Regions from separate parts of the Aneurinibacillus uraniidurans genome, predicted to be linked through region 1. Evidence: riboswitches for the same ligand, from Rfam matches in the RefSeq annotation. Region 1 holds a riboswitch; each other region holds the start of a gene.

Region 1 (4,209 bases):
TGTCACAAGCAGTTCGATTTCATGCGTATGACAGAAGTCGACGAATTCTCCGAAACCAGGTCGAACGACGGCGCGCTGTAATACGAAGTCAGTCATCTCCTGACGCTTCTCACTGGAGATCAGAGCGAAAAGCGCATGGACGCCAGCACGCAGACTTTGTTTTTTAGCAAACATATCATCTACGATACTTTTCCATTCTGGCGGAGCGAATTCAGCCATGATATCAATAATGTTGTCTTTCTCAGTAATCGTGCCGTCAAAGTCGCAAAAGATCACAATTTTTTTACTCATGTTATGCGCCACCCCACTTATCGAGCGCAACTGCAAGCGGAGCGTTATTTGCAGCTGCTTCTCGCAATGTCTGCCCATTTACGACTGCGTCGATGGCAGCACGGAACGCTCGACCACCGTCAGCCGCTCCATTCGGATGACCATGTACACCGCCGCCTGCATTAATGATGACATCTGTGCCGAAATCTTCATATAGTTGCGGCACAAGACCCGGGTGAATGCCAGCAGATGGAACCGGGAAGGCCGGAGCACCTGCGCTTTGTTTAGTCCGGGCGTGGTCAGCGATAGCCAGTGCTTCTTCACGTTCGAGTGCTACCGAGCCATACGGAGATGGATATAGAATGAAGTCTGCACCTGCAAGACGGTTTAGCTTACCAAGCAGGAGCGGAGAGGCGATGCCGTAGTCCGCTGCTTGATAGAAAGCACCTGCAAGTGATGGATGCGCCATCAGCGGCACGGTAATATCCGGGTCAGCAGCAAGACGATGCAAAATTTCGAAGCCATATGGCAGCACATTCAGCAGCAGGCAGTTTGCTCCGTTCTCAATCGCATATTTGGCACGGTCAACAATTTCATGTACTGGACCAGTCAGATTGGCTGCGTACAGCACAGGGCGTCCAGCCTGTTCGATGATTCGGTTATAAGCAGCCAGACGTTCTTTTAGCGGAGCGCGATCATCAACAAAAAAGATTTCGTCGTCTTTGACAAGATCCACTCCACCTTCAATTTGCGCGGCGAACTGTGTTTCCAGGTCTTCAAGCGGTAGGCCGAGACATGATTTAAAGATGCTCATCAGAAGTGGACGATCGTACACACCAAGTTTCTCTCGGATGCCTGTAATGCCGAATTTTGGTCCAGGAAATTGAGCAAGCAGGGAAGGTGGGAATTCAATATCGAGCAGTTTGATTTTTCCATCCATCGACAGTTTGCCGAACACGGTTGTGAGCAGAGCCGGAATATCGGCTGTAATGTTGCCAGCCGGATAATTGATCGCAATTGTTCCTTGCTGGATGCCATTTACTTCGCGCTCAATCTGAACATCCGCTACACTTCCAAGATAGGGTGCGAGCAGTTCCTGGCGGGCAAGTGGGAGATCAGTCCAGCTGCCGACCGTCATACCGACCGCGATGCCCTGTGCTTTTTTATATAAATCTTTACCTTCTGTCTGATACGTTACCGTAATGAATTCACTCATAGTTTATAACCAGCCTTTCTCACGGAATGGTATACAAAAAACGCCCTCCTTCAGAAAGAAAGAGGGCGCTAACATACAAAATAAGGCGTCAATCTTATCTTTCAGAATGAACTCATTCTGTAGGAATTAGCACCTTTCCTTTTCACCAAGAATGGTGAGCTGGCAGGTTGCCGGGCGTCATAGGGCCAGTCCCTCAGCCTTCTCGCGATAAGCGTTTTCGTACGATTTGAAATTATATTTCAAATTCTAAGTGGTAAAGAATAATGTGTCAACTATCTTTTTTAATTTTCTTCCCCGGTATGTGTGTGATACGCGTATACAAGCTTGTTTAAATGTTCGAGTTGATTGGCATACTCGAGCATCTCGGATACGACCGGGAACAAATGGAGCCAGTGTCCGTCATCTTCTTCCTCAGGTGTATGTTTAACTTTTGGATAGAGGGACATGAATTCATGCAGGAGACGTTGGTTTTCTTCATAAATGGGCTCTGGCATCTGACCGGTATCACGCGGCTTGAGTACTCCCTCATACAGCATGAGAATGTCCTGGTGATACGTAGTTAATTCTTCAATCTGTTTCTGGATGAGTGGGAACAAATGATGATCCGTCTCGAAGGAAGAATAAATATGCCGTTCAAAGGTGCGAAGCATATCCATTTCCTTATAGAGTACGACCAGCATCTGTCGGAATATGACCAGTTTTTTGCTGCTAGAATATGTAACTTTGCGGAAGCGAGTTACTTCTTCTGTGTATAAGTCATATAGTGTTTCTACGCTTTTAAATCCTGTTTTAATCTTGATTTTTTCCGTCCGGAACGCTTTTTCTTCCATTTCATTATGGATCAGTGTTCGCATAAGCAAGGAGAATTTCTCACTTAGTTTTGTTACCTCGTCAAGCAGGCGCTTCTCATAGCGAGGTGGCAAGAATACGGCATTCACGAGTGCCGCAGAGAAAATCCCGATGACAGTTAGAGAAAAACGGTTCCAGGCAAACATCAAATCGTTGCCTGTCTGTGTCTCCATAACAGATACAACCGTTACGATACTAAGAACAAGACTCTCTTCGAGTTTTAAGCGTAAATTAATCAGAATGACGATCATGACGACGACACCGACAATGATCGGTTCTGACCCTAGATAATACGCAGCAGCCACACCGAGCACAGCTCCGATTGCATTTGCTTCTAACTGTTCACGTAATTGCTTCCAGGTGCGGTACAGTGTCGGCTGAATACTGAGCGTAGCAGCAATTGCAGCAAGGGCTGGTGGCTTTAGTTCGAACCAGTTGCAGACGAACAGAGCGACGATGAGGGCAATGGCTGTTTTGATAATACGGGCTCCGACTCGCATAGATCCTCCCTATATAGTTGTCTAATAATGTATAGTACCACGAAATATGGATAGAAGTAAGGAGTTTATTTAGATGAAAAAACAAAGGCAACCGCTCCTGGGAGAGAGCGGCTGCCGGTAAAGGTGGTAACTCACACTGCAAGTTGGGAGCTGTGCAGGTGAAAAGGAAACACAATTATTCAGTAGCAATCGATGGATCAGCCTGTTCTTTCACTGGCGTCAGCATCATAAAGTGCTCGCTTGCATTTGCAAGCAGGCGTGCGATGTCTGCTGCTTTTTCTGGCTGTCCGCTTGCTTCAAGCTCTGCGATATATTCGCCAAGCAAGTAAGCTACGTCTTCTTGGCCTTTTGCATTCAGCGGCTGGATCGTTACTTTAGCCGCTTTAGCCAGACGACGTTTAATGGCTGCTTCGTCGAGGCCTAATTCTGGCTGGATGCGAAGGTATACAGTACCGCCAGTCATACCAGAGCACATCCATGGACCTGGATCACCCATTACGAGTGCGCGGCCATTGGTCATATATTCAAACGCAAAACCTTTGATATTGGCGCGTGCGCCAATACCGCCAGCTGCATCATTTAATGGTTGTTTTAATTCTCCACCGATAATGACATCGGCTCCAGAGAGACGAATGCAGGCGCGTGCATCTGCGTTACCCTGTACAATGTACAAACCTTTTTGTGCGCCATAGCAGAAGCTTTTGCCCACGGAGCCGTTGATGAATTCGCCGCGTGTATTTGGTGATTTCATAATCGCCACACGTCCACCGAATCCAGTTTTACCGACGCCATCTTGTGCACCGCCCTGTACGCGGATGGATACACCTTCTGCATTGAAAGCTGCGAGACCATTGCCTGGTACACAGCCATTTGCAAATGTGAGCGAGACTTCCGGCAGATTTACATAGCTGCCATCCAGGTATGGTTTGACACGGGCACCGGAATAACGGCTTCCGAGCACACGCTGATCACTTAATACGTTTGTGAACGTCTCGTTGATCGGTGCATTTGGTGAGGCGTAGCTGTCCTCTTCTTCGATAATTTCACCATTCGGCGCAACGAGTACACGAGCTTCAATTGGTTCAGCAGGAGCGAATGGAGCGCTTGTCAGCATAGCGGACAGGTCCATCTGCGCCAGACCATGAGTTTGTACCAGCATATCTGCACGACCAACCATATCCTGTACACGGTCGAAGCCAAGTTCAGCTGTAATCGCACAAAGTTCTTCACCAATTGATGTAAATAGGCGTTTCAGATTTCCGACTGCTACGTCAAATACACGCGGTACGAATCGACGCAGGCCGTGCTCTTGCGCTTCTTCTACGGACTCGATCTGTGTTGCGATCCCGACATGACAAGTATCGAGGTGACAAC
Region 2 (4,209 bases), 1.2 Mb from region 1:
TGCTTCCTGTATGCAGATCACCATGCAGCAGTGCCTGCGTGCGCGTGAGAAAGCCTTCTTTCAGCTTTGCGACTTCCAGTTTCAATGCGTCATCATGCCAGAGTGCTTCTGCTTGTTCACGAATAAGCGGATTGAAGCTGTTCGTTGCTGCATCGTAATACGGATCGGTAAACACGAGGTCTTCCGTAATTTTGCATAATTCAGGATTAGAGAAGGAGACAACACGTTGTTTCTTCTCGTACGGATGCAATGCCAGATCAGACGTTAGGAACAAGGTGCGCGCCAGAAAAGTACCAATATGATTTGCAAAATTCCGATAATACTTGCGAGCAACAAGCCCTTTGCGCATAATTTCGTATGCAGACAAATCTTCCATTACGGTAAGGGCCATTTCGATGTCATAGTGGTACACTTTCGGCACGAAACCAGGACATAGCTCATCTTGGAGAATTAATGCTTCGCTTTCGATACGGGCACGGTCAAGTGTGAGCGGCCACGATTCTCCGACGACACGTGCATACGGAAGAGCCTGCTTGAAAATAATGCTTTTGTTTGAAACCTCATCCTGGATATGGAATACGAAGTTTAGGTTTCCATCCCCAATTTCACGGCTTGTAAGCTTTGCATCGGCTGGGAACAAGCCGGGGATGTTGCGCGCGTATTCTACTGCTTCTTGTTCAGTAAGCATACGGTATGTGGACATAAGTTCAATCTCCTCTCTAAACAAAAAACGCCCCTCTTGGTTAGAAAGAGGGACGTGTACATGTGTGTGCATCCTTATCTTTCAGAACCGTTGTTCTGCGGGAGTTGGCACCTTACTGTTCATGCAGCAGGTTGCCGGGTGTCATCGGGCCCGTCCCTCGACCATCTCGTGATAAGTCAATCCAAATGTAACAGTCGTACGAATTATTTGTCAAGAGTGAAAATACGCGAGAGTGAAAAAAGTGAGAGTAAAAAAGCTTGGTGGTGGCGGAGGGGATGGTAAAAACTCAGAGGGGATAAACGCTGGGGTTGCCATCCTGATTCGCTCTACTGGAGAAAAAGCTGGGTAGGGAAAACAAAAGGACGGGTTCGTTCTCTTTTGCCATCCCCTCTACCAACGAAACTTTTTCTCTCTGCGTTTTACTTTGTGAAAGAATAAAAAGCTAGAAGATCAAGAGATGTGCTTGGTTTTGAGTTATATAAAGCTATGCCGGTATGGGAGAAGGAATGAGCAATGAACGCTTTTACGCGTTGCTCATTCCTTCTCCCATACCCGCCGCCACACTTTATACAGGCTCAAGAATTCCAAGCACTGCTTTAAAAGTTTGTGAAAAAACTTGTTGACAGAATAATTTGGTAGGCGCTATGATTAGTTCCAACAAATCACATACGCAATTCGATTTTGACTCTCATCGAGAGAAGGCGGAGGGACTGGCCCGATGATGCCCGGCAACCTGCCTGTGTTCGCACAGGCAAGGTGCTAATTCCTGCAGGAGTAATCCTGGGAGATGAGAGGCTACCGATGCTTTATAAGTGGGGGCCTCTCTTTGTGTACCAAAGAGAGGCCTTTTATATTTATCACAAGTAAAAAGGGGAGTATGAGCATGGTAACAAAGACAAAACAACTCATTGCCGTTCTGCTGATTACGCTACTGGCAGCGTTCGCAGCAGGATGCGGCCAACAACCGGCTGGCGGAACAGGTGAAAAGAAAGAAGCCGCAACAGGGCCACTTGCAGGAAAGCGGATCGCGCTTGTTATGCAGCAAAATCTCGGTACCTTTTCTTCTCAGTACATTAGTGGGGTCAAAACAGAAGCTGAAAAATTCGGCGGACAGGTAACGGTGTTTGCAGCGGATAACGATCTTGGACGTATGTCTTCTAATCTGGATGCAGCCATTAACCAGAAGTTTGATGCGATTTTGATTGACCACGGTACACCTGCCGCTCTGCTAAATGGGGTACAAAATGCTGTTGCCAAACACATTCCGGTTGTCGTATTCGATGCCGACGTTAAAGCTCCGGGCGTAACGGTTCTGCAGCAAGACGATAAGCAACTGACAAAATTAACGCTGGATAAACTCGCAAAAGATGCAGGTGGCAAAGCTAACATCGTAAAAATCTGGGTAGCGGGCTACGCACCGATGGAACGTCGTCAGGCTGCTTACAAAGAATTTATGGCTAGCAACCCTGGTATCAAAGAAGTAGCCACATTCGGTGCGGCAACACAAAACACAGCACTGGATACACAGGCACAGATGGAAGCGATTCTGAAAAAATACCCGAACAAAGGTGAGATCACCGCAGTATGGGCAGCGTGGGATGAATTCGCAAAAGGTGCAACTCGTGCGATCGAGCAAGCTGGACGTACGGACATTAAAGTATACGGCATCGACATGAGCGACGAAGATCTACAGATGATCCAAAATCCGAATGGTCCATGGGTAACATCAGCAGCGGTAGACCCGAAAGACATCGGACGTGTACAAGTGCGATATGCGGCACAAAAAATTCATGGCGATAAAACACCGGATAATGTGGTGCTAAACCCGGTAGTAGTTAATCGTGAAGAACTTCCGAAAGAAAAAGTAACAACCGATCAACTGAGTCAGCATATCAAAGCGTGGGGCAACAGCACGCAAGGCATAGCAGACTGGATGAAAAAATAAGCTAGGGGAGGCCCTGCCTACTTTTATCAAGCAGGTGGGGCACATTCCTTATCCGAGAACCAGCAAGGGGGAGACAAGATGGCACAGCAGGCAGCACGTCTTATCATGACAGACATTACAAAATCGTTTTCCGGCGTGCCAGCACTTCAGGGCGTTAGCCTGACCGTACAGGCTGGTCACATTCATGCGCTGCTCGGCGCAAATGGAGCAGGAAAAAGTACACTGATGAAAATACTTTCCGGCGCGTATCAGACAGATGGCGGGATGATTGAACTCGATGGACAGACGCTATCAATTAGCAGCCCGGCAGATGCTAAGGCACAGGGCATCCACTGTGTGTATCAGGAAGTAGATACAGCGCTCGTTCCATCACTGACCGTGGCGGAAAATATTTTACTCGACCGAGGACCAGAACGTGGCAGACGTCGTTTTCTGAACTGGGGCTCCATGTATAAAGAGGCGGACGACATTTTACGTAGGATTGGCTACGAGATTCCGGTGCGTAAGAAGGTGGAGGAGTTAACGCTTTCGGAGAAACAGATTGTCCTTATTGCTCGAGCGGTGTCACAACAGGCGAAATGCGTGATTTTCGACGAGCCAACAGCCCCTTTAAGCATTGAGGAGGCAGAGCGTCTGTTCCGGATTATGAATCAATTGAAAGACGAGGATGTTGCTTGTATTTTCATCTCACACCGTCTTCCAGAAATTATGCAGATATGTGACACCGTTACCGTTATGCGCGATGGCTGCCATATTTGGACGAAGGCAAAAACGGATATTGACATTCCAGAAATTGTCGAAGCGATGCTCGGTGCATCCTTTACCGAAGAATACCCAAAAGTGAAGACGGTCATTGGTGAGACGTTACTTGATGTGCGAGAACTGCGTCGAGGTACCAGGGTACGCGGAGTAGATTTTACGGTGCGAAGCGGCGAAATTGTGGGGGTTGTCGGATTAGTGGGTGCCGGTAAAACAGAATTATCCCGTCTCTTATTCGGTGCAGATGCAGCGGATGGAGGAGAGATTTTGTTGCGCGGCAATGCCGTGCGCCTGCGCGAACCGGCGGATGCAGTAAAAGCCGGTATCGTGCTCGTACCAGAAGAGCGACGCAAAGAAGGCATTCTTGTAACGGAGAGTGTACGGACGAATCTCACGCTACCCGTGCTTAAAGCGTTTAGTCGAAGCGGATTCGTTCAGCGAAGTCGGGAAAAAGCACATGCCCAGGCGATGATTACTGACCTTGGAATTAAAACGCCGCATGAAGAAGAAACCGTGGGATTTTTAAGCGGTGGCAACCAGCAAAAAGTCGTGATTGGTAAATGGCTGGCGACAGATGCCGATGTGTTTTTGTTCGATGAGCCGACTAAAGGAGTCGATATTGGGGCCAAACGTGATATTTTCAACCTGATTGGCAAGCTCGCACAGGCGGGAAAAGGGATTGTGTACTTCTCCTGTGAAATCGCAGAGATTGTTGGCATCTCAGATCGCGTGCTCGTTATGTGTGATGGACGCATTGTCAAAGAGCTAGTGGGGCAAGACGTTACACCAGAGACGATTTTAC
Region 3 (4,209 bases), 1.3 Mb from region 1:
GGCAGGCAGGGATTACAACAGAAAGCGTACATACAAAGGCACGCATTGCACACATCGACCCTTCAGCGATGCAGGCTGCACTGGCCGCTGGAAACGTTGTGATTGTTGCAGGCTTTCAGGGAGTTACCGAAGATGGACAGATCACAACGCTCGGCCGCGGTGGCTCGGATACGACAGCGGTAGCACTTGCTGGGGCATTACAAGCTGATTTGTGTGAGATTTATACTGATGTTGATGGTGTCTATACAGCTGATCCACGCATCGTACCATCCGCACGGAAGCTTACAACCATCTCACACGATGAGATGCTTGAATTAGCTACACTCGGTGCTGGCGTGCTGCACCCGCGAGCGGTTGAATGCGCTAAACAATATGGGGTACCGCTTGTAGTACGCTCTAGTTTTGGTCATGAAGAAGGAACACGAGTACAGGAGGAAGCAGATATGGAACAAGGACTGATTATTAGCGGAGTCGCTCATGATAAAAACGTAGCGAAAATTACAGTGGCAGACATGCCGGTCCAGGTGGATACGATGTCGAAGCTCTTTACTACACTGGCTGACGAGCATATTAACGTGGACGTGATCATTCAGAGTGCGTACGAGGCAGATACAACGAATGTTTCATTTTCAGTAAGTGGAGATGAAGTAAAGCGGACGCTGCAAATTTTGTTGCGTGAAAAAGAAAATCTGCACTTTGGCTATGCGGTCGCGGAAGAAGAACTGGCTAAAGTATCCATCGTAGGTGCAGGTATGATTACCAATCCGGGAGTAGCGGCTCAGATGTTCCGCTGTCTGGCAGAGGCAGGCATTGAAATCAAAATGGTATCGACATCCGAGATCAAAGTATCGTGTGTTGTACCGCTTGAGCAAATGGAAAATGCCGTTCGCAGCCTGCATACGTCATTTGGGCTTGACGTAGTAGAACGCGCAGTTGTACATTCCGCACAATAACGAAGATTCATAGCAAAAGGCCGGTCTCTTGGACCGGCCTTTTGCTATGGTGTATAAGGTGTGCTGAATCGTACTATGCGGCGTGTTCTGCTTTTGACTGGGCATGTGATGGCATAAGCCCCGCAGCTTTCAGGCGACGGATGACCAGAACGCCGACATAAGACGCAAGTGCAATTTTGAGTAGATCAGGTGCGATAAACGGAGTCATCCCAAGAGCAATCGCTTTGTTCCATGTCAGGTGGGCAACTAGTTTAAGCTGTGCGACACCAAACGCATAAATAATAACCAGGCCCACTACATTAGCAAGAAAAGCGCGGACAACTGTTAGGTTATCCCGCTTGAGCATCATGCCCATCACGAGTGCAGCGGCAATGTAACCAATCAAATAGCCGCCTGTTGGACCGATGAGCACGGCCGCCCCGCTTTTAAACTGAGCGAATACCGGAACCCCAATCGCGCCAAGCAGGATATACAACAATACTGCCAGTGTTCCGTATCTCTGTCCGAGAATAATTACGGCAAGAGCGATCGCAAAGTTTTGCATCGTGAACGGAACCATTGGGAGGAAAGAAATAGATAGCTGTGCACATACAGAAATAATCGCGCAAAATAAGGCCGAAAGAAGCATCATTTTCAAACGTTGACTTTGCATGGTATGTCCCCTCTTTTTGTTAACTTTATTTTATTTAGAGTTTACATAGTGTAGTGCTGAACTGTCAATATTGACATTGCTTTCTAAAGCACGTAGTATTGTAAATAATTATTAAAGACTGAAAAAACTGAATAGCTCTTATCTAGAGAGGTGGAGGGACTGGCCCGATGAAGCCCGGCAACCCCGCAGTAGTATGCGGATAAGGTGCCAATTCCAGCAGGACGTATTGTTCTGGAAGATAAGAGGAGGTCTGGATCGGCATACGCCCCTCTTCTTTTCGATAAAGAAGAGGGTTTTTCTTTTTTCATGGATGCAGCGGAAAAAGCTCGGAAGGAGTGACAGATATAATGGAAAAGACGATGGTGCTTTCAAGCATCACTTTAGAATGTGGGGAGACAATTAGGCAGGTAAAGGTAGCGTATGAAACAAGTGGGACGCTGAATGCGGAGAGAAACAATGCCATTCTCATTTGCCATGCACTGACAGGGGATGCGAAGGCGGTAGGGGACGAAGAAACACCAGGTTGGTGGGAAGGATTAATTGGGCCAGGTCGATATGTAGACACAAATCGATATTTTGTCATTACGTCTAATGTATTAGGCGGCTGTGCAGGAACGACAGGCCCAGCCTCGCTTCATCCAGAGTCTAATACGCCGTACGGAGCTGACTTTCCCGTTGTAACGATTCGGGATATGGTGCAGGTACAGTATGAATTGGTACGGCAGCTTGGGATTAATAAGTTATTTGCGGTAATCGGTGGATCGATGGGAGGAATGCAAGTATTTGAATGGGCTGCATCGTATCCAGAGATGATGGAAGTTGTCGTTCCGATTGCAACTTGTGCTCGTTTGTCAGCTGTGGCGATCGCATATAATGATGTCGGCAGACAGGCAATTTTATCTGACCCGAACTGGCAGTGTGGACATTATTACCCAGGAAAAGGGCCGGTAAATGGGCTGTCTATCGCCCGGATGCTTGGGATGATCACGTATCGAACCGCAGATTTATTTGAATACCGATTTGGTCGCCGTCTGAAAGATGATAAGGGAGATGTGACGAAATTTGACTCCACTTTCCAAATCGAGAGCTATTTGCGCTACCACGGACAGAAACTGGTCGATCGGTTTGACGCTAACAGCTACTTGTATTTGTTAAAAGCGATGGACTCTCATGATATCGGACGCAATCGTGGCGGGATTAAGAAGGCGATTGAAGGCATCCAGGCGCATGTCCTTTCGATTGCGATTTCTGATGATTTATTGTATCCGGCTGATCATCAGGAAGAAGTAGTGGCGATGATGGAGGTAGCTGGAAAAAATGTGGAATATCACTACATTGATTCCATTTATGGCCATGATGGCTTTCTTGTCGAATTTGTGAAGATCGGACCGTTGGTAGAATCCTATCTGAACGAGCAGTATGTAAGGGTGTGCAAGCAGGCCGCTGCTCCCTATTGATTATCGATTAATTTCGACAATTTCTATCAGAGGTTTCCTTGACGCTAACCCCTCCAGAGAGTAAAATGAATTTGTCACAAAGTCTTCATTTTCATAGGCTTCCTTCACAGGGAGCTTTTCTTCATGTCAGAGACTGCCGCAGAGGCGAAGGAGGAGTGGAGAGAGAGAGGATTTTATAGTTTTATAGTGGCAGGAGAGAGTAGCCAACAAGCATGAATTTGTGAAAAAAATGCCAAACTAGAAAAACCAGAGGGTACCATTATGAAAGGGGGAATATGAAAATGATGAATCATCGTCATTTTTTCAACCGTAAACTTCACTCCCTACTCGGCGTAGTTCCGATTGGGGGCTTCCTGTTCGTTCACTTACTTGTGAACTATTACGCAACACGCGGCGAGCCAGCCTTCCTGGAGCGCGTACAAGTCATGGAGGGACTTCCGTTCCTCGCATTGATTGAAATTCTGTTTATTTTCTTACCGATTTTGTACCATGGTATTTATGGTTTGTACATTGCTTTCCAAGCAAAAAACAACGTTGGCAACTACGGCTATTTCCGTAACACAATGTTCATGCTGCAGCGCGTTACGGGCGTAATTACTCTCATCTTTATTACCTGGCACGTATACGAAACAAAAATCCAAATGCTGATCGGCAAAACAGATGCCAACGGTCTCTTTACACTCATGAATGACATTCTCGCGAACAAGGTAATGCTTGCATTTTACATCATCGGCCTTCTTTCTGCCGTGTTCCATTTCGCGAACGGTCTCTGGAGCTTTGCAGTTAGCTGGGGCATTACAGTCGGTCCGCGTGCACAGCGCATCTCTACATATGTGACAATGGCGATTTTCGTACTGATGTCTGCCATGGGTCTGATGGCGCTGTTTGCATTTGCGAATCCGGTTGATGTGGCTCAGGCCATTCAGAAATAGGGGGTTAGAGCATGAGTAAAGGTAAAATCATCGTAGTCGGTGGCGGTCTCGCAGGCCTCATGGCGACTATTAAAGCTGCGGAAGCCGGTTATCCGGTTGAGTTGTTCTCACTTGTTCCGGTAAAACGCTCCCACTCTGTTTGTGCACAGGGCGGTATTAATGGGGCAGTTAATACAAAAGGGGAAGGCGATTCCCCGTGGATTCACTTCGATGAT

The links. A riboswitch is a leader RNA that binds a small molecule or an ion and turns the genes downstream of it on or off. The one in region 1 is predicted to bind S-adenosylmethionine.
Region 2: it holds a riboswitch for S-adenosylmethionine, as region 1 does, so the genes downstream of both, PO771_RS03130 (sugar ABC transporter substrate-binding protein) here and PO771_RS16315 (2,3-diketo-5-methylthiopentyl-1-phosphate enolase) in region 1, are expected to answer to the same signal.
Region 3: it holds a riboswitch for S-adenosylmethionine, as region 1 does, so the genes downstream of both, metX (homoserine O-acetyltransferase MetX) here and PO771_RS16315 (2,3-diketo-5-methylthiopentyl-1-phosphate enolase) in region 1, are expected to answer to the same signal.

What each region holds. Positions count from the first base shown of each region.
Region 1 is NZ_CP116902.1:3,262,734-3,266,942, reverse strand. It holds gene PO771_RS16320 (MtnX-like HAD-IB family phosphatase) at 1-291, opposite strand, end outside; gene PO771_RS16315 (2,3-diketo-5-methylthiopentyl-1-phosphate enolase) at 293-1,486, opposite strand; SAM riboswitch class I at 1,578-1,700, opposite strand; gene PO771_RS16310 (FUSC family protein) at 1,768-2,835, opposite strand; gene PO771_RS16305 (glutamate synthase-related protein) at 3,011-4,209, opposite strand, start outside.
Region 2 is NZ_CP116902.1:605,940-610,148, forward strand. It holds gene mtnK (S-methyl-5-thioribose kinase) at 1-703, opposite strand, end outside; SAM riboswitch class I at 775-881, opposite strand; SAM riboswitch class I at 1,389-1,497, shown strand; gene PO771_RS03130 (sugar ABC transporter substrate-binding protein) at 1,587-2,648, shown strand; gene PO771_RS03135 (sugar ABC transporter ATP-binding protein) at 2,727-4,209, shown strand, end outside.
Region 3 is NZ_CP116902.1:718,822-723,030, forward strand. It holds gene PO771_RS03645 (aspartate kinase) at 1-953, shown strand, start outside; gene PO771_RS03650 (biotin transporter BioY) at 1,027-1,605, opposite strand; SAM riboswitch class I at 1,741-1,850, shown strand; gene metX (homoserine O-acetyltransferase MetX) at 1,953-3,062, shown strand; gene PO771_RS03660 (succinate dehydrogenase cytochrome b558 subunit) at 3,344-3,994, shown strand; gene sdhA (succinate dehydrogenase flavoprotein subunit) at 4,006-4,209, shown strand, end outside.